DNA from 2 places in the Shewanella decolorationis genome. Region 1 is predicted to be linked to the other one. Evidence: predicted binding sites of a transcription regulator. Region 1 holds the regulator's gene; the other holds the start of a gene.
What was found. The regulator LexA, encoded in region 1, represses DNA repair genes until DNA is damaged. The targets are predictions, from matches to a motif close to TACTGTATNNNNATACAGTA.
Positions count from the first base shown of each region.

Region 2: the regulator LexA is predicted to act here: its motif matches at 2,821-2,840, upstream of dinG (ATP-dependent DNA helicase DinG).

Region 1 is NZ_CP037898.1:3,809,531-3,814,368, forward strand. It holds gene plsB (glycerol-3-phosphate 1-O-acyltransferase PlsB) at 1-1,429, opposite strand, end outside; gene lexA (transcriptional repressor LexA) at 1,591-2,211, shown strand; gene EYR25_RS17020 (cell division inhibitor SulA) at 2,208-2,720, shown strand; gene coxB (cytochrome c oxidase subunit II) at 3,124-4,665, shown strand; gene ctaD (cytochrome c oxidase subunit I) at 4,675-4,838, shown strand, end outside.
Region 2 is NZ_CP037898.1:2,691,441-2,696,278, forward strand. It holds gene EYR25_RS12260 (sulfite exporter TauE/SafE family protein) at 1-715, opposite strand, end outside; gene dinG (ATP-dependent DNA helicase DinG) at 725-2,797, opposite strand; gene EYR25_RS12270 (DNA polymerase II) at 2,938-4,838, shown strand, end outside.

The DNA of each region.
Region 1 (4,838 bases):
TAATCGGCTCACCAAAGTTGACATAACCTTGGCCAAAATTACCTAATTTGCGAATAGCACCAAAGACTTGCCATACAGATTCTTTCTGTTTTTTCTTACCACTCAGCTCCTTGTGATAGGTCGCCACTTCCATCACGTGATCGTAACCTAAGTACACAGGTACTAAGGTGACTGGGCGTTCGATGCCGCGCAGCACACTGTTGATCGTCATGGCGATCATGCCCGTTTTAGGCGCCAATAGACGACCGGTACGAGAACGTCCCCCCTCAGAGAAATACTCCACCGAATATCCCTTAGCAAACAGCTGATCGAGATATTCACGGAACACGGCCGTATAAAGTTTATTGCCGTTAAAACTACGGCGAATAAAGAAAGCCCCTCCACGGCGGAACAGCGGCCCTGCTGGCCAGAAGTTTAGGTTAATCCCCGCCGCAATATGCGGTGGCACCATGCCTTGGTAATACAGAATGTAGGATAACAGCAGGTAATCCATATGGCTGCGATGGCAAGGTACATACACAATCTCGTGACCATCATGGTGAAGCTGGCGGATTTGCTCGGCACCTTTGATATTGATACCGCTGTAGAGCTTGTTCCATAACCAAGTTAAGAAACGCTCGGCAATACGCACTAGACTGTCGGAATAATTCGCTGCAATTTCATCAAGATATTCAATTGCTGTTTCACGAGCTTGGGTTTCTGAAATCTTCTTACTCGCCGCTTCTTCCTGAATCGCCTTGCGTAAGGATTCTGATTTCAGCAGAGAGTGGAATAACGCCTGACGATTAGGCAGCACAGGTCCCGTCATCACCTTGCGCTGACGGCGGAAATGCACTCTCGCTACCCGCGCCAATTTGTGGGCAATCCCCATGTCGGTGCCGTGCTCGTCGGCCATATAACGCAGCGATACCGCATTAGAAAACTGAACAAAGTTGTGGCGGCCTAAAAATAGGATCATCAAGCACTTACGTAACCAAGTGGGGTTCTCGCGCTCAAGCACAGCCGCCTTCATGGTGTCGTCTTCTTTACCCGGAGTACGGCCCCAATAAAGGCTGACAGGCACCAGCTGAATATCTAACTCAGGCTTTTCTTTATGGACGGCCAACAAACGCATAAAACATTCGAGGAATGGCTCATTGCTGGCACGCTCGCCAAACAAAGGCTTACGCCCTTCGAGACAAACGACGCGGGGCGCAACAACGCCATTGACCACGAGCGGCTCGTAGGGGCTTGGCAAACCCAGCTTAGTAGTGATCTCGCTTAACGCAGCAATATCACTCAAGGATTCTGTTTTCATTACATAAGCAAGCGGTCTGGAGGCGTCCAGATTCAGATCGGCAAAGGGATCCTGCGGCACAACAATAGTGTGCACTAAGTGTTTTTGGATCCAGCGTAATGATTTCAACCAAAGAGAGTCTTGTTTAGGCATTATTCTTATGCAATGTAAGTACGTTCATTAGCCCCATAGAATACCAGATTCTAGGGAACATTCGCTAATACTCTCCAATCGCGTTAAAAAGTGGTTAATACTTGCACTACGAATAATACTGTATATACTAACAGTAACTGTATAGAAAAACAGGAAAGAACATGAGACCGTTGACGCCACGCCAAGCCGAAATTTTAGAGCTGATTAAACGTAATATTGCCGAGACTGGCATGCCACCCACCCGGGCCGAAATCGCCACACGTTTGGGTTTTAAAAGTGCAAATGCCGCCGAAGAACACCTTAAGGCATTGGCGAAAAAAGGCTGCATCGAGATCATGCCTGGCACTTCCCGCGGGATCCGCCTCCCAGTTGAGGAAGAAGATAACAGCGAATCAGGCTTGCCACTGATTGGCCAAGTGGCGGCAGGCGAACCTATCCTCGCTCAAGAGCATGTCGAACAGTATTACCAAGTCGACCCCAGCATGTTCCACCCTGCCGCCGATTTCTTACTGCGTGTCAGAGGCGACAGTATGAAGAACATCGGTATCCTCGAAGGGGATCTGCTCGCCGTTCATAAAGTACAGCAAGCGCGCAATGGCCAAGTTGTGGTTGCTCGCGTTGACGATGATGTAACAGTTAAACGCTTTGAAAAGAAAGGGAATCTCGTTTATCTACATGCAGAGAATGAAGATTACTCCCCAATTAAAGTCGATTTAAGTTTCCAAAGTCTAACAATAGAAGGGCTCGCCGTAGGGGTGATCCGCAATGGAGATTGGCTATGAACAAACTACTAGGTAATGCCCCGCGTCACCCCGGTTTATGGCTCGATGCGGTACGCGAAACCAATACAGACTGGCAGCATACGCCTATCATCACTATGCCTACCGAGAGCAAAGGGCGCCAAGAGCTAATGCAACTTAGCAAGCAGTTAGCACAACTGAGCCAACAAGGCCGCTGGGTCGTACTCATCAACCCACCTAGTATTGGCTACAAGCAGTTACTGGCCAGCGCTGGCGTGCGTATGGACCGCGTACTTTTAGTCCATGCGAAAGATGAAGTCGAAACCCTGTGGGCTATGGAAAAAGCATTAACCAGTGGCACTTCAAGCGCAGTAATTACTTGGATCCACTCACTCGATGCCCGTGACAATCGTCGTTTGCAAATTGTGGCCAAGAGCGCCCGCGCCATGGGAATAGTGCTCGAAGGTGTCGTAAATCACTCGACTGCGGACGCGACACTCAAGCAGCCCGCTCACTTTGCCCAAGGTAGTTTTTTTAGCTCTGTTCATTAAAATTTTTGCACTGCGTATTTAGCCTTGAAAGCCGCCTCACCTGTGAATGTGGGGCTTTTTTTGGCAATTTTTCAGACAATTAGAAAAAGAAGTGATCTTGATCAATTTTTAAACAGCAAGTATGGTTGATTTAGGCGAGCATAATATATCGCCCGTTTAGGCAGAAATATCGGCAAATTATCGAATATCTCTTGCCCACACAAGTCGAGAAAATGAGTTAATTCAGCAGTATGTGCCAGTGTGGCTAATACCAGCAGTAACAATACTTAATCAAAAGTAAGCCGCCAACGCACGTTGAAGTCAAAAAAGCTTTTTTGGGAACTGAAGAGTTTGCATAGAGTTGAGACTTACTGTGTTGCTCTTCTTTGTAGTTGCTATTCGCAATTGGCAGAGGAGAAGTCTTGTGAAGCAATGGTTGTATTGTTTACTCGTGGTGCTATTCGCCCCACCGTTGGCCGCATCGGACATGCGGTTCAACATGACCCCCGGCGTAACAGAAATCAGTGGCAAGGTATATCACCTGCACATGACGATTCTGTATATCTGCTGCGCCATAGGCTTAGTGGTGTTCGGCATTATGATTTATGCCATGATCAACCACAGAAAATCCAAAGGCGCGGTCGCGTCTCACTTCCATGAAAGTACAAAAGTCGAAATCGCGTGGACGATCATTCCTTTTGTCATTCTGATCTTAATGGCGATTCCCGCCACAAAAACTCTGATTGCTATGGAAGATCCCAGCAATGCCGATCTTACAGTCAAAGTGACTGGCTCCCAATGGAAATGGCATTATAGCTACTTCGATCAAGATATTGAGTTTTACAGCATTCTCGCAACCCCAAGGCCTCAAATCGAAGGCGCGGAGGCCAAAGGAGAACATTACTTACTCGAAGTAGATAAGCCCCTTGTCCTGCCGATCAATCGTAAAATCCGTTTCTTGATGACCTCAGAGGATGTTATCCACTCATGGTGGATGCCCGCCTTTGCCGTTAAAAAAGACGCTAATCCAGGTTTTATCAACGAGGCGTGGACCCGTATCGACAAACCCGGCATTTACCGTGGCCAATGTGCCGAGCTTTGCGGTAAAGACCATGGTTTTATGCCGATAGTGGTGCAAGCATTGCCCGAAGCCGAGTTCGATGCTTGGGTTGAAGAACAAAAACAAGCCGCCAATGCCGCAGCGCAAGCCGCACAAGCCGCCTTATCGCAAACACTGACGAAAGAAGAGCTAATGGCTCAGGGTGAGCAAGTTTACCTTGGTCACTGCGCGGCCTGTCACCAACCTAACGGTGAAGGTTTACAGGGGGTATTCCCACACCTCAAAGGCAGCCCCATTGCGACAGGGCCTCTGAGCGGCCATCTTGAAATCGTGCTCAATGGTAAAGCGGGTACGGCCATGCAAGCCTTTGGCAAACAATTAACGACCCAAGAAATAGCCGCCGTGATTACCTATGAGCGTAATGCGTGGGGCAATAACACGGGGGATGCGGTACAAGCCAAAGACGTTGACGCCCATAAATCCGGAGGCACCAATAGCGAACCAGTAGCCACGACTCCGCCCCCTGCAACCACCGATGCGCCCGAGGCTGCGACAGAACCCGCCGCCAGTGTCGCCCCCGCGAGTCTCCCCACGCTTAGCCATGATGAACTGATGGCCGAAGGGGAAAAAACCTATGCCACGATTTGCGCCGCCTGCCACCAGCTAACAGGTGCAGGTATGCCTCCCGCCTTTCCCGCCCTTGCTGGCAGCGCAATTGCAACGGGGCCGGTCGCCAATCACATCGACATTGTGATGCACGGTAAACCGGGCACGGCGATGCAGGCATTTGGCACACAACTCACGCCACAACAGCTTGCCGCCATCATTACCTATGAGCGCAATGCATGGGGCAACAATACTGGCGATACAGTGCAACCCGCTGATATTGCTCGCCATGGACAGTAGGGGATTAAGATGAGCACACTGACTCAAGATCAAATTGCCGCCCATGATGAACACCATCACGGTGCACCTAAAGGCATCATGCGCTGGTTACTCACCACTAACCACAAGGACATTGGCACCCTGTATTTATGGTTTAGCTTTATTATGTTTTTAACTGGTGGCGCTATGGCCAT
Region 2 (4,838 bases), 1.1 Mb from region 1:
ACGGCCGAATAAAAGGCATGCCAAATTTTATCGCGCAGCGGGCACCGATAAAGGAGCCGAGCATCATAGATAACCCCATCCACAGACCGATTTGCCAATGGACTTGCCCTAGAAAGCCAAAAATCGCCAGCGCCGTCAAGTTGCTAGTAAAGGTCATCGCTCTCGCGAGTGCACAACTGTGTAAAAGAGGCAATTTATATAATGAACCTGAACTCACGGTCCAAAAGGCACCAATGCCGGGGCCTGCAAAACCATCGTATATGCCTAATAATAAACCCTGTAGGCTTTGTTTTAGTTTAGGTTGGGCTTTTGTTGGTGCCTGACAATCGGTATCCGAGATAGCATTTGGGCTCAGCAAGCTGTAAATCGCGATGCCAATAATGAGCAGCGGCAAGGCTTTTTCGAGCCACTGAGCATTTAACAGGTACACCAACACACTGCCGAGTACCGCGCCAATAAAGGTGGCGATAAACGCCATATACCAAAAATTGGGTCTGAGCAGATGTTGGCGATAATAGGTCCAAGCCGCCATGGACGAGCCAAAACTGGCGGCAAATTTATTGGTACCTAAGGCGGTGTGGGGTGGGATCCCGAGGGTGAGCAGGGCTGGAATAGAGAGCAGGCCTCCACCACCGACCACGGCATCGATAAAACCTGCAATTAAGCCAATGACAGCCAACAGGGCCCAATTACTGGGCTCGAGTAATAACTCCAAATCTTAATCCTACTCAATGACTCGTCTAAAGGGGGGCAGTGCGTCTAGCAAGGATTTGCCGTAACGTTTGGTCACTAATCGTCTATCGAGGATAGTGACTCGGCCATAATCCTGCTCTTTACGCAGTAATCTACCACAACTTTGGATAAGCTTTCGCGATGCATCTGGAATGGTAAGTTGTAGAAACGGATTTCCGCCCTTTATTTTCACATACTCGGCATGGGCTTGCTCGACGGGTGAGGTTGGCACGGCAAAGGGCAGTTTAGTGACAATGAGGTTGGTGAGGTAATCCCCAGGTAAGTCTAGGCCTTCAGAAAAACTGCCGGTACCGAACAAGATACTCGGCTCACCTTTGTCGCACTTGGCTTTGTGGGTCTCAAGTAATTGCTGGCGCGGTGCATTACCTTGAATAAGAATTTCCTGCGTGAGCTTGCCCTCGAGCAGCTCAGCCACTTTCTCCATTTGCCAGTAAGAAGCAAACAACACTAAGGTGGCCATTTCGCCTTCAATCAGTTCCAAAATGTGTTCGGCAAGCTCAGCGGTATAGGCATCATCCGTCGGCTCGGTTTTCATCTTAGGTAAGTAGAGCGTGGCGTTATTCGGATAATCGAAGGGGGATTGCAGGGCGAGATAACGACTGCCGTCCTTTACCGATAATCCCACCTGATGGGCGAAATGGTCGAAGTTATTCAGCGCCCGCAGCGTTGCGCTGCATAATACGACGCCAGCCGCCTTTTGCCACAGCATAGACTCGAGCATAAACCCAACTTCAATCGGCGAGGCGCTAAACAGGTAATCGACCTGTTTGCCCGTGAGTAATTCAATCCAGCGGGCGAGGGGCGCGCCTTTAGTGGAATCTTCCTTGGCCATCATTTTCCAGAGCTTTTGCAGGTTTTCGAGTCGCTGCAACATAAAGCCCATTTCGGCCTGTAGCGCTTCTGCTTGATGCTTAGGAATATCGCCATCTTTTATCGCCTCGGCCAGCAATAATTGCATCTTGTTAAATTGCTTGAGGGCAAGATTAGAGGTGGCCGCGAGATTTTCGGCTGGGATTTTTAGTGCATCGGGCAATTTACCGTGTTCGAACCGATAGCGGCTCTCGGGATTGGCAAACTGTTTGGTTTGAGTGTCACAAAAGTGGGCGACTTGATTGAGCTGAGCGATTAAGTCACCGATATGATCCTGCATCGCCTGTGCTGGGGCGATAATATTGTTACTCTTTATCTGATTTTGTAACTTGGCGCTGGTCTTACCGACTTTTTCGAGCCAGTCGGCAGCGCCTCTAAGTGTTGCCTGTGCGCTAGAAAAGTCCCGGGCAACGATAGGTAAGTGATGGGCTTCGTCAATGACGTAAAATACGTCTTCGGGATCGGGTAAAATCACCCCACCACCGAGCTCTAAGTCTGCAAACAGCAAACTGTGGTTGGCGATCAGTACATCCCAGGTATCCACGTCCTCGCGGGCCTTGTGAAACGGGCAATTTCGATGACTGGCGAGTTGCCGATGACAACTATGTTTATCGCAGGCGATTTGCTGCCAGAGATGGTCTGGTATCGGTGTCGATAGCGTATCGATTTCACCGTTCCAGCGGCCTTCATTAAAGTCGCTGAGTAGCTCCTGCAGCATGGCAATTTGGCTGTTATCCGGCTTTGTTTGCCACATGGCCATTTGGGTACTGTTATCATCGCCGATCAGCATGGCAAGCTTGGATAAACAGACATAACGCTGGCGCCCTTTGACCAGACCGAAGCGAAAGTTTAGTCCTGATTGTTCGAGAAAAAACGGTAAGTCTTTGTGCAGTAACTGCTCCTGCAGCGCCACGGTTGCCGTAGCGATACAGACCTTTTTCTTACTCGCGAGTGCAAGCGGGATCGTGCCCAAAATATAAGACAATGATTTACCAATCCCCGTACCCGCTTCGACCACTATGATGCGTCTATCTTTGTCATAGTCGCCAGCTAGGGTCTTAGAGATTTCTGCCACCATAAAATTTTGCTCGCGGCGTGGCCTAAAATTAGGCAAAGAGGCGGCAATATCTTTATAGATAGCGCGGATCTGGTTTTTTACGTTGTCAGGTAACATGCGGCACTACTTTATCGAATTAATGCTGTACATAATAACAGTGATTGCATAGCCTAAGAAACTTTTCTGCCATTTTATGGCAATTTTATTCTGTGTCCCGAGAATCAATAAACAGCGAGAGCCTTAGAGTGAAACCGCAGTTGAATCCCCCCGAGAGTCTTGCACATGATACGGCTGCGCCTGTGAGTGTACAGGGACGCGTCCTCACACGCCATGCTATTACGCGCGGTGCAACGCTTGTGCTGCAGTATTATCTCGCCACCGTTTCAGGCCCTGTACTGGTGGAGTTACCTGACTCTGAGTACATTTGTTTTTGTCATCAAAGCGATATGGCGGCATTGCAGTTACAAACGCCGGGGCTGGCGCTGCGCTTTGTACCGCTTACGCTTAAAAGCTTTAAAAGACAATCCGTGGCGGCAATATATGCTCCATCGAGTAGTGTGTTTCGTCACTTGCAGCGGATAGCGACGGATGCGGGGATTCCCTTATTTGAGGCGGATATCCGTCCCGAGCAGCGTTTTTTAATCGAGCGTTTTGTGGCGCTCGATGTGGCATTTTTAGGGCATTTTGTCGGCAAAGTAGGCATAGATGGACAGTTACCTGTTTTTAGCGCCATACGGGCCAAAGCGGTTGCGCCGCAGCCAACAATTAAACTGCGCTCAATCTCCCTCGATTTTGAATGCAGTTTTGACGGTTTACTCTATTCCGTGGCCCTTTATGGACGCGATGTGCAATCTCAGCCCTATGAAAAAGTCATTATGGTGGGCGAGGCGCTGCCAGATGCTGCAATCTATATCGAATGGGTGAACGATGAGGCAGCGCTTATCCATCGTCTCATCGCTTGGTTTACTGAGTTTGATCCCGATGTGATCATTGGTTGGTCGGTGGTGACCTTTGATTTGGCCTTGTTATATCGGCGTGCGTTACTGCACCGGATCCCGCTGCGTATCGGTCGAGGTGGCGCGCTCCTTGAGTGGAAGGTGGAGAATAAATTTCGGCCAGAAACCTTAAGTTTGCCTGGGCGAGTGGTGCTCGATGGTATCGATTGGTTAAAGGCAGCCTTTTATCAATTCGAGCGTTACTCTTTGGAATTTGTCGCTCGAGCTTTACTGGGAGAAGGCAAAGCGATTCATGATGTGGAAAATCGAGCCCAAGAGATTGATGCGCTATTTGCCGAAAACAAACAAGGGCTTGCTCACTATAATCTGACCGATAGTCGCTTAGTGTGGGATATTTTTGAACATACTCAATTGTGGGATTTTGCCCTCGCTCGCGCCGAGTTAACGGGGTTAGAACTTGGGCGCGTAGGCGCCTCGGTCGCTGCATTCAACCACTTGTATCTACCGCATTTACATAGAGCGGGTTTCATCGCGCCTGCTGAGCCTGCCAGTCAAGGGATTGAAAGCCCTGGCGGTTATGTAATGGATTCTGTCCCTGGTTTTTATCAGCATATTTTAGTGTTTGACTTTAAAAGCCTTTATCCATCGATTATCCGAACTTTTTTAATTGATCCAAAAGGGTTAATTGAAGGTTTAGATAATGAGGATGGATCTGCATTAACTGAGCCTGAAACTGTTCCGGGTTTTTTGGGCGCGCGTTTTAATCGGCATCAACCTATTCTGCCCAAACTCATCCAAAATCTATCAGAGCAACGTGAAAAAGCTAAGCGGGAGGCGAATGCACCTTTATCGCAAGCGATTAAAATCATTATGAATTCGCTCTATGGGGTTTTAGGCTCCCAAGGCTGTGTGTTCCACGATGCGAAACTGGCAAGCTCCATCACCATGCGCGGTCATCAAATTATGAAACAAACCCGCGCGTGGATTGAGGAGATGGGCTACCAAGTCATTTATGGGGATACGGACTCCACCTTCGTCTATTTAGGCCCAGAACCCGATCTCAGTGATATTAATGCCTTAGGTAAGCAGATTGCCGCGCGAATGAATCAGCAATGGCAAAGTAAAATTGCGCAGGAGTTTCAGCTAGAAAGTTTTCTCGAGCTGCAATTTGAGCGCCACTACGAACAGTTTTTTATGCCGAC